Regions from separate parts of the Priestia sp. MDV22-iso46 genome, predicted to be linked through region 1. Evidence: riboswitches for the same ligand, from Rfam matches in the RefSeq annotation. Region 1 holds a riboswitch; the other holds the start of a gene.

Region 1 (10,243 bases):
TAGACATAAGCGAATGGCACGGAATCCTAAGAATGGGTTCATTTCTTTTGGTAGATTTAAATAAGGAAGCTCTTTGTCTCCACCAATGTCAAGAGTACGAACAACCACTGGTTTGCCTTCCATACGTTCAAGAACTGTTTTATAAGAAGTAAACTGCTCTTCTTCCGTCGGAAGATCTTCGCGGCCCATATATAAGAATTCTGTACGATAAAGGCCAACGCCTTCGCCGCCGTTTTCTAATACGCCTTTTACATCTTCTGGTGTACCAATGTTAGCTGCAAGTTCAACGTGATGATCATCAGCTGAAACCGTTTTTTCATTCACAAGCTTAGCCCACTCAGCTTTTTGTTCTGCATACTCAGCGGCTTTTTTCTCGTAAGCTTTTACTGTTTCTTCGCTTGGATCAACGATAACTTCGCCATCTAAACCATCAACAATTACTAATACACCGTTTTGAATGTCTTCCATAACTGTTTTTGTACCTACAACAGCTGGGATCTCCATTGAACGCGCCATAATTGCTGAGTGAGAAGTACGTCCGCCAATATCTGTTGTAAATCCTTTTACGAACTTACGATTTAACTGTGCTGTATCAGACGGCGTTAAATCTTCTGCGATAATGACAACTTCTTCTGAGATTAAGCTTGGATTTGAAACGTTTACACCTAAAAGATGAGCTAATACACGTTTTGTTACGTCACGGATATCAGCAGCACGTTCTTTCATATATTCATTGTCCATTGACTCAAACATATTAATAAACATTGCCGCTACTTCATCAAGTGCATGTTCAGCGTTTACATTTTCATTTGTAATTTTATCTTTAATTGGATTAATAAGTTCAGGATCGCTTAGAACTAATAAGTGAGCTTCAAAGATTTCTGCTTTGTCATCTCCAAGTTCTTTACGAGCGTGCTCTCTAATAATTTCAAGTTCTGATTTTGACTTTTCTAGCGCAGCTTCTAGACGTGCTACTTCTGCTTCAACTTCAGTTACTGATTTTTTTTCAACGGTTAATTCTGGATTTTCTAGACGAAATGCTTTAGCAATAGCAATGCCGCTAGAAGCGGCAATGCCTTGAATTTCCTTTGTCATTATTCGCCTAATCCTTCTTTGCTCATTGTATCTTCAAGAGCAGCAAGTGCATCTGCTTCGTCAGAACCTTCTGCAGAGATAGTGATTGTAGCGCCTTTTTGAATACCTAAAGACATAACGCCCATGATTGATTTTAAGTTTACAGTTTTACCGTTGAATTCTAAGTTGATATCAGAATCAAATTTGCTTGCTGCTTGTACTAAAGTTGTTGCTGGACGTGCGTGAATTCCTGAGTCTGCTGTTACTGTAAATGTTTTTTGTGCCATGTTAAATCAATCTCCTTTTTACTTTGAAATGTTAATAATATTTGCTTCTTGTTGAGAAACTTGGCCCTGCTTTAAGATATCAATTTTTTCATCAGCTTGTAAATTCGTGAAAATGATCGGCGTAATCGTCGATGGCGCATTTTCTTTTACAAAGTCTAAATCAATTTTCAATAGAGGCTGTCCTTTTTTCACTTCATCGCCTTGGGCAACTAAAGCTTCAAAACCTTCGCCTTTTAAATTAACTGTATCAATACCAACGTGAATTAAAATTTCACGTCCAGTCGTTGATTCAATACCTAAAGCATGTTTCGTCGGGAATAAGTTTACTATTTTTCCGTCCACTGGTGCAACTACTGTGCCTGTTTTCGGAATAATCGCAAAACCGTCACCCATTAATTTTTGTGAAAATACCTGATCTGGTACTTCCGATAAAGGTACCAATTCTCCCTCAATCGGTGAAACAATATCATTACCATTATCGCTTCCTACTTCAGATGTTGCAACAGGTTTTTCAATTGTTTTTGTCTCTTCTTTTGTGACAACCGGTGTTTTGCCATTCATAATGTCTTGAATTTGACCTTTTAACGTGTCAGATTTCGGACCGAAAATAGCTTGAATATTGTTACCAACTTCAAGAACACCAGCTGCTCCAAGTTTTTTCAAGCGGTTTTTATCAACATTACCTACATCATCTACTGATACACGCAAACGCGTAATACAAGCATCTAAATGTGTAATGTTTTCTTTACCGCCAAGTGCAGCTAAAACATTTGTTGGAAGCTCTGCTGCTTCTACTTTTACATCTTCTTCTCCTTCTTCTTTATCTTCACGACCCGGTGTTTTTAAGTTAAATTTACGGATTGCAAAGCGGAAACCGAAGTAGTAAATAACTGCTAGAACTAAACCTACTGGAATAACTAGCCACCATGCTGTACGGTTTTGCATAACTCCAAATAGAACGTAATCGATAACCCCACCTGAGAACGTCATACCGATTTTAACATTTAATAATTGCATAACCATAAATGATAAACCAGCAAATACTGCGTGAATTGCAAATAGTACTGGTGCTACGAATAAGAACGAGAACTCAAGCGGCTCTGTAATACCCGTTAAGAAAGATGTTAAAGCAGCTGAACCCATGATACCAGCTACATATTTTTTGTTTTCAGGACGAGCTTCGTGATAAATCGCAAGAGCTGCTGCTGGCAATCCGAACATCATGAACGGGAATTTACCAACTTGGAATGTTCCTGCTGTTAAAGGCACGCCATCTGCTAATTGAGCAAAGAAAATCTTTTGGTCACCGTGAATATGTTGACCTGCTTTATTAACGTAATCACCAAACTCAAACCAGAATGGAGAGTAGAATATGTGATGAAGTCCAAATGGAATTAATGAACGTTCAATCAATCCAAATACAAAAGCTGATAAAGTTGGGTTTGCATCAATCATGTTAGTAGAAAAAGCATTTAATCCGCTTTGAATTGGCGGCCAAATGAAAATCATAATAACACCTAAAACAATTGAAAATACCCCAGTAATGATTGGTACAAATCGTTTTCCTGCAAAGAACCCTAAATAAGATGGTAATTCAATATTGAAATAACGATTATACATGGATGAAGCTAAAATACCTACTATGATACCCCCGAATACACCTGTAGCTAACGTAGGAATTCCTAAGATGCTAGTATAAGCTGGATTGGCACCCATTTTGTCAGGATCTAGTTGTCCTGTAGCAACTAAGATTGTGCTCATCGTTTTGTTCATAATTAAGTAGCCTACAATTGCAGCAATACCTGCTACACCGTCACCACCAGCTAAACCAACGGCAACACCAACGGCAAACAATAGCGATAAGTTGTCAAATACAATTTGACCCGCTTGCGACAAAACATTTGAAACCAATTGAACCCAGTCTGCACCAAGTGCCGGTACTGCATCCAACAATGTAGGGTTTTGAAGCGCTGTCCCTACTCCAAGTAAAATCCCTGCTGCCGGTAAAATCGCAACCGGCAACATAAGCGCTTTTCCGACTTTTTGTAATACTCCAAAAAGTTTTTTAAACATGGCGCTTACCTCCTTTTATATATTTAGTGTGCAACAAGCTATTTATTTGATACGTGAATCATTAACGCGCTTTCATAAAACGCTTTCTTTAACTAGAAAACTCATTACATCTCCTGGTGTCCTGAAGCCTAAGCTTTAAATGATTGCGCTTTCTTATAACAAAAAAAGGCATGAGGAAAAAGAAACGATAAATGGATACACTCATCCAATTACACATCGCTTCATTTCTCACTCATGCCTGATCGTATCAGTAACACGTATTGAAATGATTTTATAAATCCGTTTTTGTTATAAGTCGCTGCAGATGCATCGTTAAGTAAACTGCTTCTGCTTCATATACAGGTAAATGTAACGCTTGCTGCATTACTTTTATCACTTTCCAAGACACATTGTAACACAGGGGATATTCTTCTTTCAATAGCAAAGCAATTTTTTTTGGCTCTTCTATTTTTTCTCCTGTTTTTACTCGATCAATAGCAAAATGCAAATGACGAATCAATCTCATATAGTGCACAGATTCTTTGTCTACCTGCAGATGAAGCGATTCTTCAATCACATTAATAATCGTTTGAATAAGCTGCGAGTCTTGATTCACTTCCAGCAGGTTTTTTTCAGTCAGCGCACTGTGGATATGAAGCGCAATAAAACCAATCTCTCCTACTGGAAGCTGCACGCCTATTTTGCGACTAATAATTTCTACCACTTCAGATGCGATCGTATATTCCTCTGGATATAAAGCTTTTGTTTCAAGTAAAAATGGATTTTTAAGCCCCATTCCCTGCTGAAAACGTTTTATCGCAAACGCGATATGATCCGTCAATGAAATGTGTATATGCTCATTCAAAGGAATGTTAACACGCTTTTGAATGTGCGTTACAATATCATTCATCATTTCAATCACGTCTTCATCTACCTGAGCTAAAAGCTGCTTGTACTGTTCTTGCTCTTCTTCACTCTTTAACAAAAACATTTTCTCCACGGCTTTTGCATCGATTTCATCGCCTTTTTTCTTATTGAACCCTATTCCTTTCCCAATTAGCACAACTTCATCATAGGTAAGGTGTTTAGCAATTAATACATTATTATTAAGTACCTTTTCTACAAAAAAGGACTCTTTCACGAATCCTTCACTCCCCTGTTTCGGCTTTCTATTATTTGCTTTCCTATCTTACAAATAATACGCATAACCGTCAATTCATTTTTCTTTGTTTCAAATATTATTGAACTAAACTATTTGAGTTACGTATTATCTTAGTAGTTCTTCGCTGGAAACGCAACGTCTTTTTTGCTCGTCCCATAACAATTTTTCATAATAAAGTTTTGAAGCATAACGCTCAGAATGAATGCACCCGCTTGTAAAAGCGTAAAAAGAACAAGTGAAGTGGTAATAGATACCAGCAAAACCCCATAGTGAATCAGCAAAATATCTACTATACGCAGCCCCGCTATAATCATTCCAGCTCCAACAAAAAATTCTTTGGCTACACTCCAAACGAGGAGAATCGTAACAATACAAACGTAAATCATCGTGGCATTTACGGAATCATGAGTAGCCGACGCAAACCATCCCGTATAAAACCAATTATTATGAAAATATGCTAACAGCATAAACATAATAGTAGAAGTAATGGCGAGCATCCCGAGAAAAAATGTAGCGTAATGCACAAATGTCATATACCGTTCTGTTAGCCATACATACCAAATCTTTGAAATGCTAAAGCCTATGGTCATTAAAACGCCTGTATAAATTGTTTTCCACCAGTGATGTGTATAAATATCCCAGTGTAAAAATAATTCTTCAATCCCCATAAATATAGCTGAAATGAATAAAATATAGCGGAATTTTAATTGATAAGCAGCTACCACCATAGCCATGATTGGAAAAGCAAACGCTTGAGAAGTTAAGGAACCAAACAAATTATCAAAATATTCATTGGTCATAAAATCAGGATCGTAATCGTAACTTTCAAACAACACAAATACAACATACTCTAGTACATAAGCCATTCCAATGATAAAAAAAAGCAAAACGACTAGCTTTTTATCTTTTTTACGTATGAATACTGTAAGCAAAACGGCTGTGCTGATAATAATCAATGCAAAAAAAGCAGTATAATGAGGCATAGACGTCTCCCTTTTACGACCTAATTATTACTTAGAGTAAGACGTTTTAGCCAAATTATACATAGCTAGCTTCTATTCAAAAGAGCTTGAGACATAACTACATCAATCCAATCTAAAGGCGAACAAACGGGATACATGAGATAGTTTGGATCGCTTTCTACACTGCAGTTGAGTTCCGTGCAAGACTTCGCTTTCCGCGGGCGGCCGCTGAGCCTCCTCGTCGCTTCCGCTTCTGCGGGGTCACACTTCTTCCGCTTTTCCCGCAGAAGTCTTTGCCTTACCCTTTAGTTAGAAGCCACTACATACCTGAAACCTACGTTCACCATGCCAATGAAAAAAATCCGAACGATTCATCGTTCGGATCTTCTTTCAACTAACATACTTTTGTTTCAGCCTCTTTTAACTCTTCAGCTTATAAAAACTGGAATGGTATCTATTATCCTTCAATCATTTTTGAAAGGTTAGCCATTTCGATAGCTGATGCTGCAGCTTCCCATCCTTTATTTCCTGCTTTTGTTCCTGCACGTTCAATTGCTTGCTCAATTGTTTCAGTTGTTAATACACCAAAGATAATTGGCACGCCTGTTTGTAAGCTTTGAGATGCAACGCCTTTTGCTACTTCATTACATACAAAATCAAAGTGTGGAGTAGCTCCTCGAATAACGGTTCCTAGCGTAATCACTGCATCATATTTTTTAGATTCAGCTAATTTTTTGGCGATTAATGGGATTTCATAAGCGCCCGGCACCCAAGCCACGTCTACGTCTTCATCAGCTACGCCGTGACGTTTGAGCGCATCTTCTGCTCCACTAAGTAAACGGCCTGTAATAAATTCATTAAAACGCCCTACCACGATTCCGATTTTTAATCCTGTGCCTACTAAATTTCCTTCATATAAATGATTCATCTTTTGTTCCTCCTGCTAGTATTAATATATAGTTATTTACATTTCTTTTCATGAATTAGCTTCATTTGTTATAACGAAAAAAAGTGTAAAATTATAAATGTAATAAATGACCTAATTTTTTAGCTTTTGTATCTAAGTATTTTTTATTGGCATCCACTGCCGGCATTTGAAGAGGCACTCGCTCGATCACTTCAAGGTCGTAGCCTTTTAGCCCAGTAATTTTACGAGGGTTATTCGTTAAAAGCTTCATTTGTTTGACTCCAAGGTCTTTTAAGATTTGAGCACCGATTCCATACTCTCGCAGATCCGCCGCAAACCCGAGTTTTTCATTCGCTTCTACGGTATCGTATCCTTCTTCCTGCAGCTTATATGCTCTTAGCTTATTTAGTAAGCCAATACCTCTGCCCTCTTGACGCATATACAGCAGAATGCCGCGTCCTTCTGCTTCAATTTGCGTAAGAGCTGCGTGAAGCTGAGGACCGCAGTCGCAGCGTTCAGAACCAAACACATCTCCAGTCAAACACTCAGAGTGAACGCGAACGAGAACGGGGCTATTATGATCAATATCACCTTTGATAAGAGCCACATGTTCTTTATTATCAAGTTTATTTGTATATCCTACAGCTTTAAACTCACCAAATGCCGTAGGTAAGCTCACTTCTACTTCACGGCTAATAAGCTGGTCATGTTTGCGGCGGTAGGCAATCAAATCTTTTATTGTAATCATTTTTAAATCAAATTGTTCTGCAATTTTTGTTAAATCTGGTACACGTGCCATTGTTCCATCTTCATTCATAATTTCACAAATAACACCCGCAGGCTTTCCTCCTGCTAATACTGCTAAATCAACAGCAGCCTCTGTATGACCTGCACGCTGCAGAACGCCCCCATCTTTTGCAATCAATGGGAAAATATGTCCTGGGCGTTGAAAATCACTTGCTACCGTCGCTTCATTTACAAGAGCCATAACCGTAGCAGAGCGTTCGTATGCACTGATACCTGTTGTACTTGAAATATGATCAATACTTACTGTAAATGCTGTTCCATGTACATCCGTATTGTTCGCTACCATCGGGTGAAGATTCAATTTATGCGCAATTTCTTCATTAACAGGTGTACAAATTAATCCTCTTCCATGAGTAGCCATAAAGTTAATAACCTCAGGCGTCGTTTTTTCGGCTAATGCAATAAAATCTCCTTCGTTTTCTCGATCTTCATCATCGCATACAATAACCACTTTTCCCTTTTTTAACTCTTCAATGGCTTCTTCTACTTTATGAAACATCTCTTTCACCTCACTGTTAATTTGTAAAACCATGCTGCTGCAATAAATCCTTCATGTTACCTAAACGATTCGAGGCGCCAGGGGTTGACTTATTTGTCATCATCTGATGCATATATTTAGCTAACATATCGCATTCAATATTCACCTTGTCTCCTCGCTGTTTGTCTCCAACGACTGTGTGAAGCACCGTATGAGGAATAAGAGAAATAGTAAATGATTGGTTGCTGACATCAAAAATAGTAAGACTTGTTCCGTCTACGGAAACAGACCCTTTTAACATCATAAATTCACGAAGTTCGGGATCGACTTGAATTTCATAATAAAAGGCATTTCCTTTACGTGTTTTGCTTACAATGGTTCCAATTCCATCAACGTGTCCGCTAACGAAATGCCCTCCAAATCGGCCATTTGCAGCCATCGCCCGCTCTAAGTTAACACGTGATCCAACGGTTAGAAGCTGAAGGGTACTTGCTTTAATCGTCTCCGGCATGACATCGACCGTAAATTCATTTTGAGAGTAAGCCGTTACGGTTAAACAAACGCCGTTAACTGAAATACTGTCCCCTAAGTTCACATCTTCTAACACGGTCTTCGCATCAATCGTAAGAACAATTGCTTCTGTGGCCTTTTGAATACGTTTTATTTTTCCAATCTCTTCAATGATACCTGTGAACATTTTCTTCACCTGCTTTGGCGCTATTCCAACTTCTTATACCGTTTTGAAATAGCAGCTGCTTTTTTTTCATATTTATCTTTCCCCCAACCACTGAAAATAAAAAAGCCCCTTGAACAAATGTCCAAGGGGTCGGCTGAGCTGAATCAGTTTTATCTATGCAAAATTCCGCTAATTGTATACGAAATAAACAGTTATATTTTGTGTACAAAAACAAGGGTAGCTTTAAAAAAGGCAAACGTGTCCCTTATTAATTCAACACAAAAAAACAACTGTGCTTCCTGATCCTTCTCCCATCCAGACTTTTACTGTCGGCTCTAGATTTTAACTAGATCCACCGCTAACATACATCGTATGAAAACGGGTCACGGGCTTAAAAGCATACGCTTTATCACCGCCGGTTGGGACTTACACCCGACCCCGAAGGATAATATATTCGACTGCTATAGTCTTATTTGTTTTACATTATAGCAAAGTAAAATCGACTTGTCACATCATTTAACTTCGTTTTTTCACATCTATTCTTTAAAATCCAGCTTTTAGCTTATTTTTTCTTTTTTAATACATAGCATCCATACAAAAGCTAGTCCAATATAGCCAAATATCGGATACAAAAACTCAAGAAGCTGGGCATATCCGAATTGCCCAATAATAAAGCAGGCCAAGATAATAAACGCAAAAGCTTGTTTGTCATTCAGGGGAAGAAATGACTGAAGCTGCTTAGCGATTCCAAATACATTTCCAATCAATGTAGTAAAAATCTCGCCTAACACAACTACCGTAAATAAAACATTCACCCACGCTGAGATATTTTTAACAACGGCACTCATCGGAATATCAAGTTGAAATGAATAAGGCAAATTGGAAAGGGCAAGATGAGTAGAAACAAGCATAAACGTAAGTACACACCCTCCTATTACGGCCCCTTTTTTAATCACGCTCCTATCCTTCACGGAGCTTCCTAATGGAACCAAAACGGCCTGAGCCAAAGCTAGATTTAGGGAAATATATAAAAAGGGACTAACCGCCCACTTCCACTGCGTGACGAGCGTTAAATCCGGCTTCGTTTGAATCAGTGAGAAATAGCTGATATTTGGCACAAAGATGATAAAAGCAAATGAAAGCATCATCGGCACAACAAGAGAATTAACCATTAAAATACCGTTAATTCCTTTTGCGATAAATATATAAGTTAAAACAATTGTAAAAATCATCCCAACAGGAGGCCACAGTCCAAACTGTTCTTTTCCTATTGCCCCCGTACTCGCTAGCATGACTGAAGTTACTCCAAATAAAATGACAATCATTACACCGTTTACCGCTTTTCCAAGCACATCACCAAATAAATATGTATTAAGCTGCTGATAAGAAGAAGCCCCAATTGCGTGCGAAAGCAGCATCATTTTTGAACCTAGCCAAATAAAAAACAAGCCGCTGACCAAAATTCCGACCATTCCAAGTTCCCCGTACTGTGTAAAAAATTGAACGATTTCCTTGCCTGTTGCAAAACCGGCTCCTACAACGGTGCCTACATACGTAGCAGCAACCTGCAGCGTGAGTTTCCACCTTTTCATGCCCATCACCCTTCTACCCTTCATAGTTCACTATATGTAGAAACGATTAAAAAAAGACGAGCCTTTTTACGTGTAAATCTACGCATATCCCAGCGCTTGTGCCTTTTCGTTTATTTTTTATTTTTCATTTTCTTTTTGTATTTCTCACAAAAAACTCCTTAACCCCTAACATAACAGTCATTTTTAAACAAAATATACGGATATTTTCCCTTTAGCTTTTAAATTTCCCTCAATATTTGCTGGAAA
Region 2 (22,946 bases), on a different contig from region 1:
TTCCTTCTTTTAAAATCTTTAACCCTTGGCGCAAAGCTTCACGATCTGCCATCCCGCGCTTTACAGGGAATGTTTCTAACTTTGGCAGAACCGTCTTCAGAAAAGGTGCTTTAAACAGCTCTGCTTTTGCCATAAACGAAATAGGCCTTGGACATGTCACACCTACAGTAGGCGGATCTAAGTTGTCAATATGATTTGAACAAAGCAACACTCCGCCTTCTGAAGGGATATTTTCTGCACCGATTACTTCATAACGATAAACTGGTGTTAAAATGCCTTTTACAATGGCACGTGCAAACATATAAAAGCTCAAAATCATCCAATCCTTTCTTTTGTAATAGAAAGTATTTTTTCTACAACTCCTTCAATCGATAAGGAAGTTGTATCGATTTCAATTGCATCTTCAGCTTTTTTAAGAGGTGCTACTTCGCGCTCAGAATCCAGCTTGTCTCTGCGGGCAATTTCTTCTTTTAAACGCTCTAAATTTGATTCAAAACCTTTTTTTATGTTTTCGTCGTGGCGTCGCTGTGCTCTTTCATCCACAGACGCTAATAAAAAGATTTTAACTTCTGCGTGAGGAAGCACGTGTGTACCGATATCACGTCCATCCATTACAACGCCTCCATCTTTAGCAAGGCCCTGCTGTCTCGCTACCATCTCTTCACGAACTGCACGATGTTTCGCTACGATGGATACAGAGTTAGTTACTTCTGCGGAACGAATTTCACTTGTAACATTCTGTCCATTCAAGATGACTACCTGTCCAGATTCAGACGGTTTTAAATCGATTACTGTTTCGTTAAGCAAATGCAATAGCTCTTCTTCATTTTGCAAATCTACCTGGTTTTTCTGCGCTTGATACGTTAGAGCACGGTACATCGCTCCTGTATCAACATAAATATATGATAAGGTTTCTGCTATAATCTTTGCCACTGTACTTTTCCCAGCAGCTGCAGGACCGTCAATCGCGATTGAAATTTGTTTTTCCATAAGTGCCTCCCTTAATTTCAAAACAGGAACAAACCACTTTCATCTTTTATACAATGAGCCATTTTATATGAAGCGTTTATAAACGAAAAAAAGAGCAGGGGGTCTTCTCCTGCCTGGTGTTCACTGCATGTTTCTTTCCTAGTTATTCTACCATACGTCCGACTACTGGTCGAATGTTTCAATAATTTTATTAAAATTATTTTTGCTAACTCCCTCATACTGAATAACCTTTGAGAAATATGTACTGTGACTGCTAGATAGTAAAATACATTGGGCAATTATTAAAAACACAAATTGAATAACCACTAATTTAATTAAAATTCGTTCTATTCGATTCACCTTTTTTCTCCTTTTGTAAGAAGTAATACCTTTGCTTACAGTTTAGGAAAGAGAAGTTTTTTTTATACGCTAAAGAAGACCTTTTCTTCTTAGGTCGAGCTGACGCTTTAAGGTATAACGAATCATCATTTCTTTCGTTTGTTTTTCCATATTCATAAATTTAATAGATAGCTGACCTACTTTACAAGGAGTCGGGGCGGTAATTCGTACAACTTCCCCTTTTAATTCAAGATGCTGCAAAGCTCCCTCACGATTAGGAAGACTTAATCGTACAACAACCGAATCTTTCTCATTAAAAAGCAGCGAGTGATGGAAGGAGCCGGCTATTCCACCTGCACTGATGTTTTTAGTCATGATTTCCATTACATCCTGCTGTTCTTGTTCACTTTCTATCACCGCCTTCACTGTAAGCGGCACACGGAAAAAATTTCTTCTTTGGATGGATTTTAACTTTTTATCGCCCGGGTAAAAGAGCTTCACAACAGGCATGCCTTTTATTTCACGCCCTGTTACTTCAGTTGGAAAGGTATATACATTTTGATCATATCCAATAAACGTAGCAAGCAATTTTGTACCTTTTAGTAAAAAAGCACTTCGCTGCGTTTCTTCATTTAGCGGATAGCTAATATAAATCACGTCTTCGGTAAACTCAAATACTTTACATCGATATGTTTGTTGTAATGTAGACTCTCTGTGCCCGCTCTCTAACGTCAACCTCATTCCCGCTTTTATCATCTTCTCTCTCCTTCAGTTCCACTATATACACTTTTTCCCTTTATTTAAACATAGTCAAATATGTTTATTTTGTAAATATAAATTAGTTATTTAGACTCAATAAAATATTAAAAAACACAAAAACCAGTGTCTATAGACACCGGTTTTTATCAACTTTACACTTCATTATATAAAGGTTCTGAGTTTTGCAGTTTTTCGACTTTTTCTTCAAAACCCGTATCGGCATTGATGAAAATACGATACGTATCATTTTTTATTGTCCCTAAAAACTCATAGCATAGCACTTCTTCGTTTAAATCATTCGTAATAATTGCCAAGCGTTCTTCCATCACTTTTACATTCGAGTTCAGCTTGGTTTTTGCCTGTTCTTTCGAAATTTTAGGTTTTGGAATATCTCTTGTACGATGTTTTAATAAGAAGTCTTTAGCTGAGAAACCAATCACAGATCCATCTTCTAAAGACATTTTCATTTTAACTGAATCGGGATAAATCCGAACTCCACTTTCCGTTTGCTCTACGAATGTAAAGACTCCCATATTATCATATTGAGCGCTTTCAGCCATCACTAGGCTTTCAAAACGATGATCTTTTAAAAACTTAGTCGCTTTGTTCATAGCATCGTTTAAACTAATATTTTGTTTTTTAATATCTCGATCTTCGAGCACCCAAAGCGGATATCCACCTTTTTGTGTAATATCCATATACGTCTCTTGTTTAGTCTTTGGATCTGTAATGGTTAAGCTGTACACCTCATAATCGGCATCTTTTCCGCTCTTTACAATATGAATTTGTTCATTTCCTTTTAAATTCAAAAACGAACGCGCCACTTGTTTTGCAACATCTTCACTAACTTCTCTACCTTTTAATTGATGAAAAGCGTTTTTTTCCTGCTCATTCGTTGCATTCATAACGCCTAAATCTGTTTCGGCAAAAGAATCCATACTTTTTTCAACGGTTTTTAATCCGTCAATAATCGTATTGTCCCCTTGCTTTTCTTTTGTGGCTAAGGCTAGCTCAACATCCATCCAGCGCAAGTTATTATCAATGACTAGATGCTGTACTTGGCGCATTTCATTTTGAATTTCGCCTGACTGATCATAAAGCGAATTTAACGTTTTATACTCTTTATCTGTTAGGGGGGATTTGCTTAAATCCCTTACCGCCACTTTATACGTAAAGTCACCAACATCTGAAAGAAACTCTTCTGTTTTATTGAACGGTAAAAGCGATAAAGGCAGCTGTCCTACATTGTTATGAGCTTCAGAAGTTAAACGCCATACTTCTGCAAGCGCGGGCGAAAGCTGATCTCTCGAACTCATGGCGAGCGTGCCACCAATTTTATCATTTAATAAATCTAGCTGATATGACAAATCATGAAATGCTCGTTGATACGTATTCTCCGCTTGAAGCAGCACAGCATCTTTTTCTTGATGTTCGCTGTACCCCCAATACCCTACACCTACAACACCAATAGCTAATAATACAATTAAAATTGTTCGAATCATGTTTCCTTCACCTCTCTTTATCGACAGAAAATGTGTTTCCCGATTTGCTTAATTTGAGGACGTGACCAAATCCATGCGCTTGTTGCTGTATCCGGATTAAAGTAATAAATAGCATTCCCAGTAGGATCCCATCCGTTAATCGCATCCATAACCGCTTTTTTAGATGTTGGATTGGGTTCAAGCCAAATTTGCCCATCTGCTACGGCAGTAAATGCACGCGGTTCAAAAATAACTCCAGCGACTGTATTTGGAAATGACGGACTGTTAACTCGGTTCAAAATAACGGCCGCTACGGCTACTTGGCCATTATATGGTTCACCCCGTGCTTCACCATGCACGGCATTTGCCATGAGCTGAATATCGTTTTGTGAAAAACCGCTTGGTACATTCACCGCTGTTGGCTTTTGTGCTTTTTCTTTCTGTTGTTCAGAATTTCCTTTAGACGTATTACGCTGCGGCTGACTGGCAGGTTTTTTTGCTTGAGAAGATCCGCTTTGTGCTTTTTGCTGACCATTGTTCACCCTGCTTTTCCCACTGCTACCGCTTCCTTTAGACTGTTGATCAAGAGGCTGACCGCCATAGTGCGTAAACTTATTCCCTTTTCTAATTTGATTTTTCACATAGTTTTCGTGATATTTTGTTGCGTTGGCTAATTTAATCTTTGTTTGCCAGCCTGCTAAACCGTCAATCTTTTTAATGCCAAATTCATATTGAAAATTGCGCAGTGCCCAGTATGTGCTCCATCCAAATACACCGTCAATTTTCCCATTATAATAACCTAAATACTGAAGTCTCGACTGCAGCTCAATAACGTCATCTCCAACTGCTCCGTGTTGAATGACTTGATTTGAAAACGCGTGAGCGGCCTTTGGACTCACAACGGATGCTGCAATAAATGAACATATGCATATGAGACATGCATACTTTTTAAAACATCGAAATGATAACATGACAAAACCTCCTACATCGTATGTAACTGATAAGATGATAGGAGTATTTTTTGTAAAGGTTGTTTTTTTATACAAGATGCGCAAAATTTACCGAAATGAAAAAAACTCAGCTCGTAAATCTCTCAAAAAAGATTTACAAGCTGAGCCTAGACAATCGATGGCTGTTTGGCCTTTTTTACTTTTCTTAACGCCAGCCACCATAAATAAATCATAAATGGAATAATAATAAATACCCAATGATCCATTGTTTTTAAAATATAATCATATGTTCCATGTAAAATGAGCGGCGCAAATACGGAGTACAGCGTCCACTTCGTTTTTTCCTTTCCTTCAGAAAACTTTGCTTTCCCTAAATAATACCCCATAATGACGCCGAATAAAGCATGACTAGATACGGGTAAAAAGGCTCTTCCTAGCGCTGATTCTAAACCATTTGCAAATAAATATAAAATATTTTCAACGGTAGCAAAACCTAATGAAACAGCTGCCCCGTAAACAATTCCATCATAATGCTCATCAAATTCCACATGCTGATAAATCGTGAAATATAAAATGAACCATTTGAAAAATTCTTCTAAAAAGCTTGTCGTAAAAAATGCTTGAAGAAAAGGTGATTGAAAAACGTGTTCTTCACCAAATACATATTGAATAAACATAATTGGCAAAACAAGCATTGCTCCAAAAATAAATGTTTTTAATACCATTGAAATAGGCTCAGTTTCATATTCATCTTTCAAATAAAAAAAACTTAACAATGCCAATCCTGGCGCAATGCCTGCAGATACAATCGCCAACATAAATAGCGCCTCATCTCCTCTATTTTTTTTAATAGTAACATGTTATCTTTAGGATGAAAATCTCCGTCTATAATGTCCTTATCTTTATATGTAAATGCTCACATAACTTGCTGTCGATTTACAAAGCCTAACAAAGACCTTAAACAAGTATACCAAAAAATGTATCATACTTATATGAAAAATTGAAAGGAGCTCTCTATGAAAACTGTTTATATTCTTCACACCGGCGGCACAATCTCTATGAAAGAAGACATGGCAACTGGATCGGTAACACCAGATATTCAAAATCCGCTCCACCGCTCAACATCATCTGTTTCAGGTATGGCCAATGTAATCGTAGAAGAAGCATTTCATCTGCCTTCTCCTCACATTACTCCTAAGGAAATGCTTATACTTTCAAGAAAAATACGCGATAAAATTAATGAAGGCAAAATTGATGCAGTCGTGTTAACCCACGGTACGGACACGCTGGAAGAAACCGCTTATTTTTTAGATTTAACAGTGCATACAGATATTCCAATTGTCTTAACTGGAGCCATGAGATCAAGCAATGAAATTGGTTCAGACGGTCCTTATAATTTTATATCTGCGGTTCGGGTGGCTATTAGTGACGGTGCAAAGGGAAAAGGTGTCTTAGTTGTGATGAACGATGAAATTCATACCGCTGAAAATGTGACCAAGACCCACACAAGCAACGTGGCGACATTTCAAAGCCCTCAGTACGGGCCAATAGGATTAATCACAAAACGCGGCGTATCTTTTCACCACATGCCTACAGAACATGAATTTTATCCTGTCAATCAGATAGATAAACAAATCACTTTATTAAAAGCTTATGCAGGAATGGACGACCATTTATTTCGAGCAGTGGCTTCAATGAATGTTGATGGACTTGTAATTGAAGCCCTCGGTCAAGGAAATCTACCTCCTCTCACAATTCCAGGCATTCAATTGCTTTTGGAGCGAAAGATACCCATCGTGCTCGTTTCTCGCTGTTTTAATGGAATTGCCCAAGATGTATATGGATATGAAGGCGGTGGCAAGCAGTTGAAAGAGATGGGCGTTATTTTTTCAAATGGCTTAAATGGTCCTAAAGCACGCATTAAACTGTTAGTTGCTCTCCAAGTAACAACGAATCATGATGAGCTGCAGCAGCTATTTAATCATTAGTAAAACAACGCATAGAAGCCTATGCGTTGTTTTTGTTGATAATATGAGAAGCAATTGATTTTCCATGAAAACGTCCATTTTCGATAAAAATCTCATTAGCATTGTTTCCTGCAGCAATCACACCAGCGATATAAATTCCTTCCACGTTTGTTTCCATCGTCTCTTCGTTAAAAGAAGGGCGGCCTGTTTCATCATCTAATTCCACACCCATTTTTGTTAAGAACGAATGATCAGGGTGATAGCCAGTCATGGCAAAAACGAAATCGTTATTAATCGTAGATTCTTTCCCTTCCTGCTCATATGTTACCGTTTCATCCGTTATCTTTGTTACATGAGCATTAAAATGCATCCCAATTGTTCCATTTCGAACTAGCGCCTCAAATTCAGGCAATATCCAAGGTTTTACGCTAGGTGAGTAATCTGAGCCACGATAAATAACCGTCACCCTTGCATCACACTTCACCAATTCCAGAGCTGCATCGACGCTAGAGTTTTTTCCGCCTATAACGACTACATCTTTATCAAAGTACGGATGCGCTTCTTTAAAATAATGAAATACCTTTGATAAATCTTCACCAGGCACATTCATATAATTAGGATGATCGTAATAGCCCGTAGCTATAATGACATTCTCCGCTTCATATGTCTCTTTAGATGTTGTGACAATAAATTGGTTTTCCGCTTGTTTGTCTACTTGCAAGACACGTTCAAACGGCTGAATTCGAACTTGCTTGCGCTTCACCACTTCTCGGTAGTAAGCAAGAGCTTGGTTGCGCACAGGCTTACGATTTTCGGTAATAAAAGGGACATCCCCAATTTCTAGTTTTTCACTCGAACTAAAAAACGTTTGGTGGGTAGGATAGTTATAAATTGCATTCACAATGTTCCCTTTTTCAATTACAAGGGCATCAATACCTGTATGTTGAAGCTCAATAGCTGCTGAAAGGCCGCATGGTCCTCCGCCAACAATAATTACTTTTTCTTTCTTCATGCCTGTCACTCCTTCAGTTGTAAACGCACCTTTTTTTTATTTTAACGCAGTGTAAAACAAAAAAATCTCCTCATTAATGATAGGAGATTTTTTCTATTTACGCAATTGTTCTGCTGTTCTGTTTTTAAATCCAGCCTCTGAAACGAGAGCCTTCTGCCATTTTTCTTACGCCTATCATATAAGCAGCTAGACGCATGTCGACTTTTCGAGTTGTAGAGGTTTCGTAGATGTTATTAAATGATTTAACCATTACTTTTTCAAGCTTTTCTTCTACTTCTTCTTCCGTCCAATAATAACCTTGGTTATTTTGCACCCATTCAAAATAAGAGACTGTTACACCTCCGGCACTTGCCAAAACGTCTGGAACTAATAAAATTCCTCTCTCTGACAAAATGCGCGTTGCTTCAAGAGTTGTTGGTCCATTTGCTGCTTCTACTACAATACTCGCTTGAATGTTATGGGCGTTTTCTTCTGTAATTTGATTTTCAATCGCAGCTGGAACTAGGATGTCACAGTCAAGTTCAAGTAGCTCTTTGTTGCTGATTGTATTATTGAATAATTTCGTTACTGTACCAAAGCTATCGCGTCGATCTAATAAATAATCAATGTCTAAACCGTTAGGGTCATGCAGCGCTCCGTACGCATCGGATATCCCTACAATTTTAGCGCCAGCGTCGTGCATGAACTTAGCTAAAAAGCTTCCTGCATTTCCAAACCCTTGTACTACTACCCGTGCACCTTGTAATTCAATGCCTCGTTTTTTCGCTGCTTCACGAATACAGATAGTTACTCCTTTTGCAGTCGCTGTTTCACGGCCGTGCGAACCACCTAAGACAAGGGGCTTTCCAGTAATAAAGCCCGGTGAGTTAAATTCATCAATCCGGCTGTATTCATCCATCATCCAAGCCATAATTTGTGAATTTGTAAACACATCCGGCGCTGGAATATCCTTTGTTGGTCCAACAATTTGGCTAATCGCACGAACATATCCGCGGCTTAAACGCTCTAATTCTCCAAAAGACATATTTCGAGGATCACAAACAATTCCACCTTTTCCTCCACCGTAAGGAAGGTCAACGATTCCACATTTTAAACTCATCCATATAGATAGAGCTTTTACTTCTTTTTCAGTTACGTTTGGGTGAAAACGAATTCCGCCTTTCGTAGGACCAACTGCATCGTTATGCTGCGCTCGGTGACCTGTAAAAATCTTAACTGATCCGTCATCCATACGAACAGGAATTTTTACTGTCATCATTCGTAATGGCTCTTTTAATAGTTCATACACTTCATCAGGATAGCCTAGTTTTTCTAACGCTTTATGTATCACTGTTTGTGTAGATTTTAAAACATCATGCTTCTCTTCTTGACTATTTTTACTGTCTTGCATCTTGTCGGCTACCATCTGTAAACCTCCTAAAATGTATCGAAAATTATTCGTTTTTAATTGAATGGTGCTTCTTTCATGACATAGTATACACCCTTAGTTTTACATTGCAAAGGAAAATATCGAACTTTTAGTATTTTTTGTGTTCTTCTAAGAAAACGCTTCCATTAACTTTACAAGGTATGCTACAATGTTTTAAGTCTGCCTCTTTTCTAGTATGCTTTAATCGTCTAAAAAAAATAAAAAACACCCGGTGATAAAGAGCACTTTCAACAACTTTGTACAAGCTGAAAGTGCAGCCACTCTTATTTTAATAAAAGTGCTTTATCCTTCACGGGTGTAATTATTTCAATTAAACAGTTAAGAAAAGACAGAGTTAATATACTCCAAAGCTCTCTTTTCTACTAACATTTTTCCATATTCATTTACGCGGTGCTTTGTAATTGTAGAGGGATTTCCATACTCCGCCAAAACCGCAATCATATTCCCCACTTCAGCCGGTGACAGCATGTGATAATCCAACAGCACGTAAAAACGTTTTTCAAATGAATAGAGCACGCTATCCGTATCGTAAAAGTTTGACATGCGTTTGGTCAGCTGAATGACATCTTCAAATGAATCAAACTCAAAAAACATGTCTTCGCTTTCATCTAGCATGACCTGCATTTCAATGAAGTCTTCGAACTCATCTTCATCTAACTCACCGTAGCTGGTTTCTTCTTCATACTGCTTTGTCACAAATACAACCATTCCCTGTGCTTGAAGTGAAAAAACTTCTACCGAAAGAGAATTTGTAGGTTCAAAGTTCAGTTCTTGAGAAGCTTGCTCTATCATCTCACGAAAGAGCTGCTTTACTTTGAATGTATCTGTCCATAGATCTTCTTTTGTTAACCCTCTTTCTTTTAAATCATCGTAGGTCAAAAAAACTTTTAGCTTATTATAGTTTAATCGTTCAAGCCTCATTAGCGTCCCTCCCCGCTTGCACTCATAACCACATGGTTCGATAATGCAGTATATGTATTTTTTGGAAAACGGTTCGTGATGTTTACTTACGAGTTTACAGGTTTATGATAGGAAAGACAAGCTATTCTCAATCAATTTCTGCTAATTTTTTTGTTAGCCAGCTGTTCCACTCTTCTTTTGTATTTCCTAAAATAAACGGCTGGGCCTCGCCTTTTCTTTTGCTATCTAAACCATCAAACACATAACCGCCTAATCCTACTTTGAGATGCGGGAATTTCTTTATCATTTGGTTCGTCAAATTTAGTGTTTTCTCGGCATTTTCCATCATTGTGCATGACATAAATAAAAACGTTGGGTCTACTTCTTTAACAATTAACTCAACATCTTTATCTTCAATGCTGCTTCCTAAATAAATAACCTCAAACCCTTTACGGCGTAAAAATAGCGTAAAGATTAGGAGTCCCACTTCATGTGTCTCGTTAGGCCCGCATACAGCAATCGCTTTAGGCAATAAGCCATTTGAAGGCAGCGAATAAAAAATCATGCTGATACGCGTTTTTAATACTTGAGTCGTATAATGCTCATGAGCACTTGTAATTTGCCCTTTTTCCCACATATCTCCAACCGTCACGAGTAGAGAACCCAAAATATCAATAACCACTTTTTCTACCGAATACAGGCTAAAAGCATGATTAATTAAATCCTGTGCTTTTCCTTCTTCAAAAGATAAAAGCATCGTTAACAGCTCATCCCTAATTTTTTGAGGGGAATCTACTTCTCCTTCTTCTTCAAACGTTCCTACTGTACTACTTTCCGTTTCTAATAACGAAACCGCTTGACTTATGGTAAAACCTCCGCTCACTTTTTCCGTGAGCCATTTTAATTTCCGCAAATCTTCCTCTGTATATAACCGATGCCCCGAATCGTTGCGGACAGGATTTAAAATTTGATAACGTCGTTCCCATGCACGCAAAGTTCCCGGCTGGATTCCGACCATATTTGAGATGGCTTTAATATTATACTTCCCTTCGTGAGCCATACGTAACCTCCAACTACTCTTCGTGAACTGTATCTATTAATTGAATTATAGGATAAGTTATCCTGTGTGTAAAATTTGTATATGCTATGTAAAGATTTTGTTCAAGGCTATTCTTTCCTTTTTAAAGTGATATAATGCGTTTGGGCTCTAGCTTGTAAACGGAGAGGCAATGAGGTTGTACCATATCCGTTACTGACAAAAAGAGGAATCTTTCGTTTTTCTTTCAGCCCTCCTAATTCATACATACCAAAATTAAATAAGCGTATCTGTCCCCCGTGTGTATGTCCGCTCAAAATTAAATCTACTTTTGATTCTTCATCTACATAATAGATAACATCAGGATTGTGGCTTAGAAGAATGGTAAGCTGTTCAGGTTCAATGGAAGAAACAGCTCTCTTTAGATTTATCTGACCTTCTGATAAATCATCTACCCCCGCAAAATGGCATGTAGTACCATATTTAGAAATGGCAAAGACATGCTCGTTTTTAAGGGCAATAACTCCTTCATCTTTAAGCATCTGCTTCAATTGCATTTGACTTACTTCGTAATCATTATTTCCCCACACAAAATAGACGGGTCCTAGCGTTTTAAGCTTTTGAATATTTTGACGAGCCCGCAATAAAGGGACTCCTCCTTCTAATAAATCACCGCCTATGATCACAAAATCTACTTCGCCCGGTATTTTTTCCAACAGCTTCGACGAAACTGTTCGCTTATGTATATCCGATATAAAAAACAGGCGCAAAGGCTGCTGATTTTCAGGAAATCTTGATAAATGAATCGTTCTTTCTTCGACATATGTACGATGGGCTTCTGAAAACATAAAAATCAGCAAGCCTATGCCTAACGCTAAAACAATTAAAAGAATAACCATATATTCTCCTTCTTTTCATTTTATACCCGGTGTGTTTCTGTTAAAGAAGAAAGGGCATAAATTATCGCAATTGTTAACAAACCTACTACTTGATAAAGCGCAATTGCACTTAACGATAAAATTCCTATCACACATAGACATGAAACAAGGTATTCATGCCATTTTACCTTATAGCCTTTTAGAAGCAACCGACTTTGCAGAAACACTTTACGAACTGCCGCCGACAGGCAAAAAAGAGCCGTAAAAAACAAGATTATAACACTAAACACATCTAACGGATGTAAAATCATTTGAATAAGTAAATAGGTTAACGAAGCTTTTGAGCCTACAGCCGTTAAACTGCTGATATAATAACTGCATAACCACGCAGCCAGCAAGTTAAACCAATCCCTCACAAAAAAACCCCCTTCACTAAACTTCTATGTAAAAAGAGGCTTTTTCATGCGATTCTATTTGTTTTCATGATATAAATTAATTCCATAGGTTGACTGCATCCAGCGGAACGTTTCTTTTCGGTGCTCCCATGTTTCAGGCGTCGCCCATAACTCTTTGCTTCTTTTAATAATCTCACAGCGCAAATCTTGAAAAGTCTTTTCTGCTTTCTCGCTTTTTTTCCGCAGCTGTACAGTATAAAAGTAAAGTGAGACGGTAAGCAATAGAAACATCAAATGCCCCATGTTGCCTAACAAAAATGAAAAAAATTCGCTAAACGTCGTAAAAAAACCGCTTTGAAATATGAAAAAAAAGTAGCTAATAACAGCCGTTACACTGGCTAAAAACAAGAGCTTCCATTGTTTCTCTTTAGCTTTCAGCTTATTGACTGTCTCTTTTCTTTTAATAACGCTCGCTAATATATATTGAAGTGTTTCATCGCTTTCAAAGTCTATCACTTTGTTTTCCATCATTCCACCCCCTCGTATGCTAGTACAACATATGAGGGAACATAAAAGATTATGTGGGTAGCACTGAAAATAATGGCTGTTTCCTTAACCTTTACTGCATTAGTTCTTCTGGCTGTGCAGATTCCCCTTTTGATTTTCGTATCTGCAGGCCTAATAAAAAATCAATGAGAAAATGAGTAAAAATCGTGACATACAAATTTTCAGTCCAACAAAAAAGTAACCCTATTAAAAAGCTTAAAAACACAACCGAAATAAAAAGAAACCACTTTTTTAAATATCGAATGTGAACGAGTGCAAATACGATACTCGCCCAAAAAAGGCCAAACTGAACTTGTATAACCCCTCGAAATAGTATTTCTTCTGAACATGCAACGATTAGGCAAATAAGAACCAGATGAGGAACAGAACGATTAGCAAATAAACGTTCATTGATCCCTCCGTCATCGTATAAATGCTCAGGTACGCATTTCATTAGAAGTATATCTCCTCCTACTACCAAGAGAGCTGTCCCTCCCCCGTACAATAAAATAGAAGACCAATCCAGCTGAAAAAACTGCAAAAAGGAATTCCACGAATCGAATGTAAAAAAACCGATGCCTAAAGCAATGAAGCAGATGAGCAGCTGTGTTACATATAAATTTTTAACTAGCTCTGCATCTGTCATGGATGAAATAAGCTCTTGCTGTGATTTTACCATTATATCTCTCCTTGACGAAGCAAACGAGCTAATTCTAATTCCCAGCCTTGAAATGTCCATTGCTCCTGCTCACCATTTGTTTTTTTATAGTTTTCTAAATCCAAGCCGCAGCAATCGCAACAATTCTCAAGCTCTGATTTTCCCGTTTCATCGAAATAGCCAAGCAGCACGTGACGACGGCATTCTTTTGTCTCAATAAACCCCTTCATCGCACGATACTTGTCATGTTTGTTTCGAAGACGTTTATTTACAGCTGTAACAATCGTTTCATGCAGCGATTCAGGAATTTTCCAGGGTTCAACATGTTCATTTTCCACTACATTTTCTCTGTACAAATAATAACGAATAAATCGCCAATGTGTTTCTTGAACACCCACTGTATAAAGAAAGTGAGACTCTACTTGTTTTAAAGGAATGGCCTGATCATGGTTTCGTAAATACGACAAGCAGTATAAGATGGTATCTGAAGAAGGAAGCTCAATTTCAAGTAAAGAATGAGCAAAATCATCGTCTCCTTCAGCATAAAGCAAGATCGCAATACTGTTTCGCTGATCGCGTCCACTTCTTCCAATTTCCTGTACATATGCTTCTAGCTGCGTAGGTGTATGAAAATGAATAACAAAGCGAACATTCGATTTGTTAACCCCCATTCCAAATGCACTTGTGCAGCAAATGATATCAAGCTGATTTTCTAAAAATTGCTGTTGAACAAGCATTCTTTCATTCGGTTCCATTCCCCCATGGTAATACTGCACTCGCTGTATCCCATTTTCCTTTAGAAGCTGTGTTAATGCTTCTGTCCAAGATCGGCTGGAACAATAGATAATTCCCGGACCTTGCAGTTCACTAACGTACATCAGTAACTTCTCTTTTTTTTCTTCAATACTTGCAACAAAATCAACTTTCATCGCAATATTACTTCGATTCATGGAATAGATGTGCTCGTTGACAGCAGGAAGCGATAAGTAGCGCTTAATATCTTCCACTACTTCCCTAGTCGCAGTTCCCGTTAATGCCAGACATAGCGGACTGCCAAGTTCCTTCCATATATCTCCTAGCTGTAGATAATCTAAACGAAAATCATGTCCCCACTGAGAAATACAGTGCGCCTCGTCCACAACGAAAAGGCCTACCTTTGCCTGCTTTAATGCTTCTACTACAACAGCATTTTGCAAAATTTCAGGAGATGCATAAATAAAACGATAAAAAGCTAAATTTTTTAGCGCTCGTTGTTTTTCTTCTTGTTGTAGGAAACTATTTAAGGCAATAACTCGCTTTTCTCCGCTTGCCTTTAGTTGTTGAACTTGATCTTCCATCAGTGAAATTAAAGGAGATACAATCAGCACCGGTCGGTTCAACAAATAAGCTGGGAGCTGATAGCACAATGATTTTCCTGTTCCTGTAGGAAGAACCGCTAACACATTATGACCCGTTAAAATATCTTGAATAATCTCTTTTTGTCCTAGTCGAAATTGGCTATAGCCAAATTGTTTCTGTAGAAGTTGTTCTATCTTCACATCAAACACCACTTTTTTTAGTATCAGGTAAAATGTTTTGCTAATACGAGACGAATCTGAAAATAGGTAACGTCGTCTTTTACTTCTTCCTTTATCACCTTTAATTTATTTGTACGCAAACCTTCAAAGGCTGAGACAATTTCTTCCTGCTGCTTAGGCGATACGTATGCATCGATTGAAAAAGATGGAACAAACAGAGCTAATTCTGCAATATGATCTTCAATTGTACTTTCTTTTAAACGCCTTATATAAGCAATTTCTTCAAGCGTCTTGCCTTTTTGAAGCCAGCTATACGTTTTTAACGTCGAGCTTGTCAAAGGCAATTCTAAATATAGATCACGTAAAAAAGAAGAAAGTACATGAAAGCTTTCATTATTTTTACTCACTTTTTCAATGATATGGTGAATAACCCCTAAAAGTTGAATATGAACATAATGCTCATCGAGTTCATATTGATATGCTAACTGATTTTTTGTAAAGCCTACTCTTTGGTATCCAGTCAGTTGCAAAACAAAAAGAGACGCGTCCCGTTCCGTACAACCTTTCAAGCACGTTCGGAGCTCTTCGAATAGCTCGGCCGCTAACTCTTGACGCGTTTGCTTTTGAGACATAATATAAGTTTTGACCCATTGAATAACCTCAGGATTTTTGGAAATGGGTAAAAACCCTTTTTGAAAATACTGTAGGTTTGATAAGGTCTGAATGAACAAAGTGATTCTTGCTAAAAATAATTGAGTACTGCTTGCGAATTTCCATCCGTCTAAAGCTGGATGAAAGGGTCGAGCCGTCAGTTCATCTTCAAGGCGTGCTTGTCCCTTATCTGTCATCACATACTTTTGATTTTCAGTTTCTTCAATATACTGCTGTTCTTTTAAATATGCAACGCAGGTTTCAAAAGACCGTTTATCTAAGTAAACAAATGACTGAAAAAGAAACGAAATTCCAAAAATTTTTCCGTCTTGAATCGTTTGAGCTGACTTTTTACCTGTTAATAAATGATAAATACCATAGGCGGTTCGCTCACCTTTTAACTGTTTTATACAAAATAAAATGCTAACTTGAATATAATTCAAAGGTGTCAACTTCCTTTCTCATTCATTGTACCAAAAGTGACCAATAGCATGTGAGATAAAGGCTTTTTAGCTCTTTCCTTTATGTATCAAAACGTTTGGGTAAGTGAAGAAACCTTGATTTGATAAGCATTCTCAGTGACTTTTCTATTGAAAAGTTTTATAAATCATTTTACAATGAATAAGGAGAAATTTCACTCTTGATTCGCGAAGAGATTATATAATGAGAAATTTTCGAACACTTTACAGGAGGTCTTGTTATGCCAAAATATACAATTGTTGATAAAGATACTTGCATCGCATGCGGCGCTTGCGGAGCAGCAGCACCAGACATTTATGATTATGATGATGAAGGTATTGCATTCGTAACATTAGATGATAACCAAGGTGTAGTAGAAATTCCAGAAGATCTAGAAGATGATATGATGGATGCAATGGAAGGCTGCCCTACGGATTCAATTCGCGTAGCGGATGAAAAATTCGAAGGCGATGCTAATAAATTCGAATAAGTATTGAGCAAACCTGTAGTGTACATGCTGCAGGTTTTTTTATATATAAAAATCGCCCTCCCCGGGAGAGCGATTGAATTAAACAGCAATGCGACGCGTGATCCATTGCTTCATTTTTGAAAACAATAAGACAAAGATAACCCCTGTTGCTGCTCCTTTTATTAAGTTAAACGGCAAAATACCTGCAACGATATATTGACGTGCTTGTTCACTAGACATTTCTGGCGATTGTAAGAAGATTGTATACGCTGGTAAGAAGACATAATAATTTAAGACAGCCATGAGTACCGTCATTACCACCGTACCCGTAACCAAACCTATCGTTACGCCTTTAGCCGTTTTAAATCGGTTGAACATGTATGATACAGGAAGAACGAACAGTAAACCAGCCACAAAGTTCGCCACTTGACCAACTGGAACCCCTGTAGCACTTCCTTGAATTAAATAATTCAATAAATTTTTTATTCCTTCTACTATAACAGCAGCCATCGGTCCGAATACAAGTGCTGCTACGAGTGCAGGAATTTCGCTAAAATCAATTGTTAAAAACGGAGGTAATCCAGGAATTGGAAAATTAATCATCATTAAAATATAAGCAATACTACTTAACATTCCTAGTACAACCAGCTTTTGAGTTTTCTTACTTTGTTGCATCTTGCCTCTCTCCTTCTTTGTGATCCACTCTTCAAAGAAGAAAGGTTCAACTTTATATCCCCACGCAAAAACCTCCCAACAAATGATTCGTTGAGAGGAGACATGGCAGGCATATTTAATAAACGTTCATCACATTAGGTTTTGAACGCTGAACCTCCACCTTCTCCCATCCAGACTGTACTGTCGGCTTTGGAGTTTCACCAAATCTGCTCGTATGTATTACATATAAGCTCGCGGGCTCAAAACAATTTGTTTTTTACCGCCGGTCGGGAATTTCACCCTGCCCCGAAGATAGACCAATATTTAATTATGAATTTATTATATGTTATCTCGAATTAAAAGTAAATAAAGAAGTTTTTTAATTCATATTAAATTGATGTCTTTTATAAACTTCATTACTGTTTTTATATGTAAAATAAGGAAATAAGTGCATAACCAACAGCGTTATGACATATTTATAGTTCCAATTTACGCTTATAATTGTGTATTTGATAACTAATCGTAAAGTTTGAAAAATACAATTGACAGAATTTTTTTAACATGGTAAATTATCAAATATTTGATGATAGTAAAATCCAAGGGAGATGTTCACGTCATGTATAATGTGTTAGTAGCTGATTCAATTAGCAATGAAGGTCTTGCTCCACTACTTGAAGCTCCTCATGTGAATCTTACGCGAAAAAAAGTTGAAGAAGTTGAGAATGATTTGCATACGTACGATGCGCTTTTAGTACGGAGTGCTACGACGGTTACAGAGGATTTGCTGGCAAAAATGCCGAATTTAAAAATTGTTGCTCGCGCTGGAGTTGGGGTCGATAATATTGATATTGAAGCCTCAACCAAACGAGGGGTTGTCGTTATTAACGCGCCGAACGGAAATACCATTTCAACGGCGGAACATACATTTGCTATGATGGCTAGCTTGTTTCGTCATATCCCCCAAGGAAATGCTTCAGTTAAAGCGCGCGAATGGAACCGCTCAGCATTTGTTGGAACAGAGCTTAATCGTAAACACCTGGGCATTATCGGATTTGGACGAATTGGCTCAGAACTTGCCAAACGCGCAAAAGCCTTCAATATGAGCGTTCACGTTTACGATCCTTTTTTAACCTCTTCCCGAGCTGAAAAGCTAGGAGTAGAACTATTATCCCTGGATGAATTACTAGCAGCAGCGGATGTAATTACCGTGCACACTCCGCTTACGAAAGAAACAAAGGGATTGCTCAATCATGACACATTAGCCAAAACAAAGAAGGGTGTGTTTTTATTAAACTGCGCGCGCGGCGGAATCATTGATGAAAAAGCCTTAGTTCATTATTTAGAAATTGGCCATGTTCAAGGTGCAGCTATTGACGTATTTGAAGTTGAGCCGCCGATTGATAACCCTTTGTTACATTTTGATCAAGTTATTACAACTCCCCATTTAGGAGCTTCTACAAAAGAAGCCCAGCTTAACGTTGCTGAGGACGTGGCACATGACGTTCTGCGTTTTCTAGAAGGTAATCCTGTAAGCTCATCCATTAATTTGCCAACGCTTTCTAAAGAAGTTTTTGAAAAAATTCAGCCGTTTACGAGCCTTACTAAACAAATGGGAGCCATTTTATCTCAATGCATGCGAGAACCTGTTCAGCATATCTCTATCTCCTACGGAGGTACAGTGACGGATTTGGAAACCACTTATATTACACGGAGCTTGTTATCAGGCTTTTTAACTCATCGGATCGACTCACCTGTTAACGAAGTCAATGCTTCTATGATTGCCAAAGAACGAGGAATTACATTTGGTGAAAAAACATCGGAAGATACGCAAGGATATTCCAATATGATTGACGTTACCGTAACAGGGGAACAGCGTATATTTACCATTACGGGCACCTATATAGCAGGCTATGGACCTCGAATTATTAATATTGATTCGTTTGATATTGATTTTTATCCGGAAGGACATCTTCTTTATATCCGTCACAGTGATCAGCCCGGAGTTATTGGAAATGTAGGGAAAGTACTTGGAGATTTACGTATTAACATTGCTACCATGCAAGTGGGCCGTAAGCAAAAAGGCGGAGAAGCCATTATGATGCTTACGTTTGATAAACTTTTAGATGATTCTGTCATTTCCTCGTTAAAACAAACAAGCGAAATTGTGACCATACAGCGTATTGAATTGTGACATTAAAAAAAGAGCCTTAGCGGCTCTTTTTTTATGGACTTATCTTTAACACTTGTCCTGCATTTAACATCGTATTTTCTAAATGATTCCACTTTCTTAGCTGATCAATATCTACTTCATATTTGACTGCGAGCTCAGATAATGTATCTCCTTGATGGATAAGAATACAGTTATCAGAAGTCTGATGTAACTGCTGAAAAACCGTGGCAGCTAAATCGCTTTTTACGTATGCCGATAGTTTTTGCTTGTCCAATTTGGCAAGTGGGTTTACTGCATTGGTTTTATCCGGATTCCAACTTTCTTGATGAACTTCAAAATGCAAATGTGCACCTGAAGATCGCCCTGTATTGCCAACTCGTCCAATGTTTTGACCTGCGGCTACACGATTTCCTTCTGCAACAAAACGTTCCTCTAGATGAGCATAGACCGTTTCGTATCCATTTGTTTGTTTGATAAAAACAACCTGTCCGTATGTATTTGAATAGTAAGAGCGGCTCACCACTCCTTTTGCAACAGCATACACCTGTGTACCAACAGGTGCTGCTATATCAATTCCAAAGTGTTTGGCGTGACGAGAACCAAATATATCAGTTAAGACTCCTTCAACCGGCCACTCCCACTGCTTCTCTTCTGCTTTTACCATTTGCCCGCCCAAAAATAAAAGACCTATACACAATCCCATTACTAATACAACCAATATTCTTCTTAACACGTCAATCATGAAGAAAGAACCTCCTATGTAGATCATTGCACACAAAACATACTATATGCCAATTCCTTCTCTTTTAGACTTGTTTATAGAAAAAATAAAGAGATGTGATTTTCCACTGAATCACATCTCTTTGCTATTCTTATTATTTCAGCCGAACAAACTGTTATTTAGCATGTGCTTACTTTGGCAGTTTAATAAAGAAAGTTGTTCCTTCATTTAATTCACTTTCAACCGCAATGATCCCTTGATGTGCCTCCACAATATTTTTGGCGATTGCAAGCCCAAGACCAGTTCCTGACTTCCCTCTTGTTCTGGCTTTATCCGCTTTATAAAATCGTTCAAATACAAATGGAAGATCTTCTTTCGGAATGCCTGCTCCTGTATCTTGAACAGAAAGATGGATTTCGGATTGACTTTTATCAAGATGCAGCTTTACTTCTCCGTAGTCATCCGTATGACGAATCGCATTATCAATTAAGTTTGTCAGCACTTGTTCCATACGGTCTGAATCAATCATCGCTTCAAATTCATCTTCTATTTTTCCATTAAGAGACAGTTTAATATGTTTTTCTTTAGCTAACCCTTGAAACTTACGCAAAACACGTTCTGTAAATTCAACCATTGCTACAGATTCTAAGTGAAGCTGCACATGTCCCGCTTCCATTCGCGCCAAATCTAAAAGTTCATTTACAAGCCGGCCCATACGGAGTGATTCATCATAAATCACCTGTGCAATTTCTTTCTTTTCTTCATCCGTACTTGCAATATCGTCAATAATAGCTTCACTATAACCTTGAAGCATAGAAATAGGTGTACGCAATTCATGAGACACGTTTGCAATAAAATCTTTTCTCGATTTATCAAGTTTACGCTCTTCAGACATATCACGTAGTACAGCTACAGCACCGCGAATTTTCGTTTGATTATAGAGCGGTGACATTAAAATGACCCACGTTTTCCCTTGAATTTTCAATTCTGCACTTCGCTCCGTTTCAGTCTCTACTACCGTTTGAAACAAATGGACGACGTTTGCTGGAAGCTCAGGGACCTGCTGATTGTTGACATCCTGCTCGTAATACCAAGTCTGAAGAAAATGCTCCGCTGGAGGATTGGTAATTAAAATCGATCCGTCTCTACTAAACGTAATAACACCGTCTGCCATACTGCTTAAAATACTTGAAAGCTGCTCTTTTTCCTGATTGAGCGCATTGAGGTTAAACTTTAACTGCCTGCCCATTTGATTAAAAGCAATCGCTAACTCTCCAATTTCATCGTGAGTTAAAATAGGTACTTTTGTATCAAAGTTGCCTTTTGTTACTTCAAATGCCGCCTGCCTCATTTTTCTAAGAGGCGCTGTAATTCGAGTGGATAAGAAAAAAGCAAAGATAGTAGTTAAAATAATAGCAATACCTGCAGCCAATAAAATGAACTTAGTCGTATATTGAGCGGGTTCTTCAATTTCAGAAAGAGATTGATACAAATAAACGCCGCCTGTTGGTTTGTTATCTTTCATTAAAGGTACACCGACAACAAACATTAAAGGCTCATCACTCGTGTCTTTCTTTGTAGTCATGTACATTTTTTCCCGTATTACTTTACCTTTTTCAACCACTTGATTTAGCTGATCGTTTTGTTTAACAATGGCCGAAATAGCTTTCTTATTTTCTTTATCAGGATGTGTGGAATGCCAATAAAAATCTTTGTCTTGAACAATAACTACACTTGCTTGGTCTGCAAGTTCACGAGCAATCGATAGTCCTAGTTTTTCATCGTCCGTTTCCTGCACAATGGTAGAGATTTTAGCAGCCGTTTTAGTTAAACGGTTTTCTGCATCTACAACATGATAATTTTCAAAAAACTGAAGCAGTAAAATGGTCAAAATAAATAAAACAAGCGTGACGAGCAATAGGATAGTAAACCATAGTTTACCAACTACACTTCTCCAAAACATCAGTTATTTTCAACCTCAAATTTATACCCTACTCCCCAAACGGTTACAATCATTTTCGCCGCTTGTGACGATACACGATTTAACTTTTCACGCAAACGCTTGACGTGCGTATCTACCGTACGAAGATCTCCAAAGAAATCATAATGCCATACTTCACGCAGCAGCTGCTCTCTGTCATATACTTTATCTGGCGTTTTTGCGAGATAGCATAATAATTCATATTCTTTTGGAGTTAAGTTAACTTCTTTTCCGTCTGCTGTAACGCGATGTGCATCATTATCAATCGTTAAGTGATCAAAGACAATAAGATTTTTCACGCTCGTTTCTGGTTGAATAAACGTTGCTTGAGAAGAACGTCGAAGCAGTGCTTTTACGCGAAGAACCACTTCTCTTGGGCTAAACGGCTTAACGATATAATCATCTGTACCTACTTCAAACCCTTGGACTCTGTTTACTTCTTCCCCTTTAGCTGTAAGCATGATAATAGGAGTTGCTTTTTTCTCCCGAATTTGTTTACAAACCTCAATACCGTCTATGCCGGGCATCATTAAATCTAATACAATCAAATCATAATCTATGTGTAACGCTTTTTCGATTGCTTCATGCCCATCGGCTGCTTCTTCAATGATGTATCCTTCTTTTTCTAAGTACATTTTTAACAATCGTCTAATGCGATCTTCATCGTCTACTAGCAGTAATCTTTGTTCGTTTTGCATGTATTTTCAACCTCCTAGTCTTAGTGTACAAAAAAAAACCGGCGAGTTCTACTTATGATACCCAAACAATGTGACAATTCGTGAACACCTTTACAAAAAACAGCTTTTTTTACCCAAAAGAAGCTGAGACGCAACGAAATCCATGCAATCTACAGCTGAATAAATAAAATAAAGAAGCTAGTAGGGATCGCTTGTTGCACGGCTATAAGCACCTACATACATGAACCCTACGTTCACCATCTCAATGAAAAAATCCGAACGAATGAGATTCTCCATCAAGAATCTCATTCGTTCGGATCTTCCTTCA

Evidence for each region. Region 1 has a riboswitch for FMN ahead of ribE (riboflavin synthase). Riboswitches for the same ligand answer to the same signal wherever they lie in the genome.
Region 2: linked by a shared signal. The riboswitch ahead of AC4NPH_RS13830 (ECF transporter S component) and the one ahead of ribE (riboflavin synthase) in region 1 are both predicted to bind FMN.

What each region holds. Positions count from the first base shown of each region.
Region 1 covers NZ_JBZVWT010000001.1:1,658,064-1,668,306, forward strand. The annotation lists gene ptsP (phosphoenolpyruvate--protein phosphotransferase) at 1-1,095, opposite strand, end outside; gene AC4NPH_RS08545 (phosphocarrier protein HPr) at 1,095-1,361, opposite strand; gene ptsG (glucose-specific PTS transporter subunit IIBC) at 1,380-3,434, opposite strand; gene glcT (glucose PTS transporter transcription antiterminator GlcT) at 3,706-4,554, opposite strand; gene AC4NPH_RS08560 (hypothetical protein) at 4,686-5,558, opposite strand; gene ribH (6,7-dimethyl-8-ribityllumazine synthase) at 5,995-6,465, opposite strand; gene AC4NPH_RS08570 (bifunctional 3,4-dihydroxy-2-butanone-4-phosphate synthase/GTP cyclohydrolase II) at 6,557-7,750, opposite strand; gene ribE (riboflavin synthase) at 7,767-8,426, opposite strand; FMN riboswitch at 8,705-8,855, opposite strand; gene AC4NPH_RS08580 (YkvI family membrane protein) at 8,963-9,997, opposite strand.
Region 2 covers NZ_JBZVWT010000002.1:359,933-382,878, reverse strand. The annotation lists gene AC4NPH_RS13925 (lysophospholipid acyltransferase family protein) at 1-319, opposite strand, end outside; gene cmk ((d)CMP kinase) at 316-990, opposite strand; gene AC4NPH_RS13915 (YpfB family protein) at 1,153-1,329, opposite strand; gene AC4NPH_RS13910 (flagellar brake protein) at 1,399-2,064, opposite strand; gene ypeB (germination protein YpeB) at 2,220-3,569, opposite strand; gene sleB (spore cortex-lytic enzyme) at 3,587-4,519, opposite strand; gene prsW (glutamic-type intramembrane protease PrsW) at 4,666-5,316, opposite strand; gene AC4NPH_RS13890 (asparaginase) at 5,515-6,486, shown strand; gene AC4NPH_RS13885 (YpdA family putative bacillithiol disulfide reductase) at 6,506-7,477, opposite strand; gene AC4NPH_RS13880 (Glu/Leu/Phe/Val family dehydrogenase) at 7,602-8,867, opposite strand; gene AC4NPH_RS13875 (genetic competence negative regulator) at 9,225-9,827, opposite strand; gene AC4NPH_RS13870 (MerR family transcriptional regulator) at 9,955-10,866, opposite strand; gene AC4NPH_RS13865 (metallophosphoesterase) at 10,974-11,741, opposite strand; gene AC4NPH_RS13860 (hypothetical protein) at 11,762-12,136, opposite strand; gene AC4NPH_RS13855 (DUF2663 family protein) at 12,191-12,646, opposite strand; gene AC4NPH_RS13850 (CPBP family intramembrane glutamic endopeptidase) at 12,735-13,340, opposite strand; gene AC4NPH_RS13845 (RecQ family ATP-dependent DNA helicase) at 13,340-14,857, opposite strand; gene AC4NPH_RS13840 (YpbB family protein) at 14,881-15,930, opposite strand; gene AC4NPH_RS13835 (ferredoxin) at 16,188-16,436, shown strand; gene AC4NPH_RS13830 (ECF transporter S component) at 16,515-17,090, opposite strand; FMN riboswitch at 17,245-17,387, opposite strand; gene serA (phosphoglycerate dehydrogenase) at 17,686-19,260, shown strand; gene AC4NPH_RS13820 (peptidoglycan DD-metalloendopeptidase family protein) at 19,292-19,981, opposite strand; gene AC4NPH_RS13815 (ATP-binding protein) at 20,151-21,923, opposite strand; gene AC4NPH_RS13810 (response regulator transcription factor) at 21,923-22,639, opposite strand.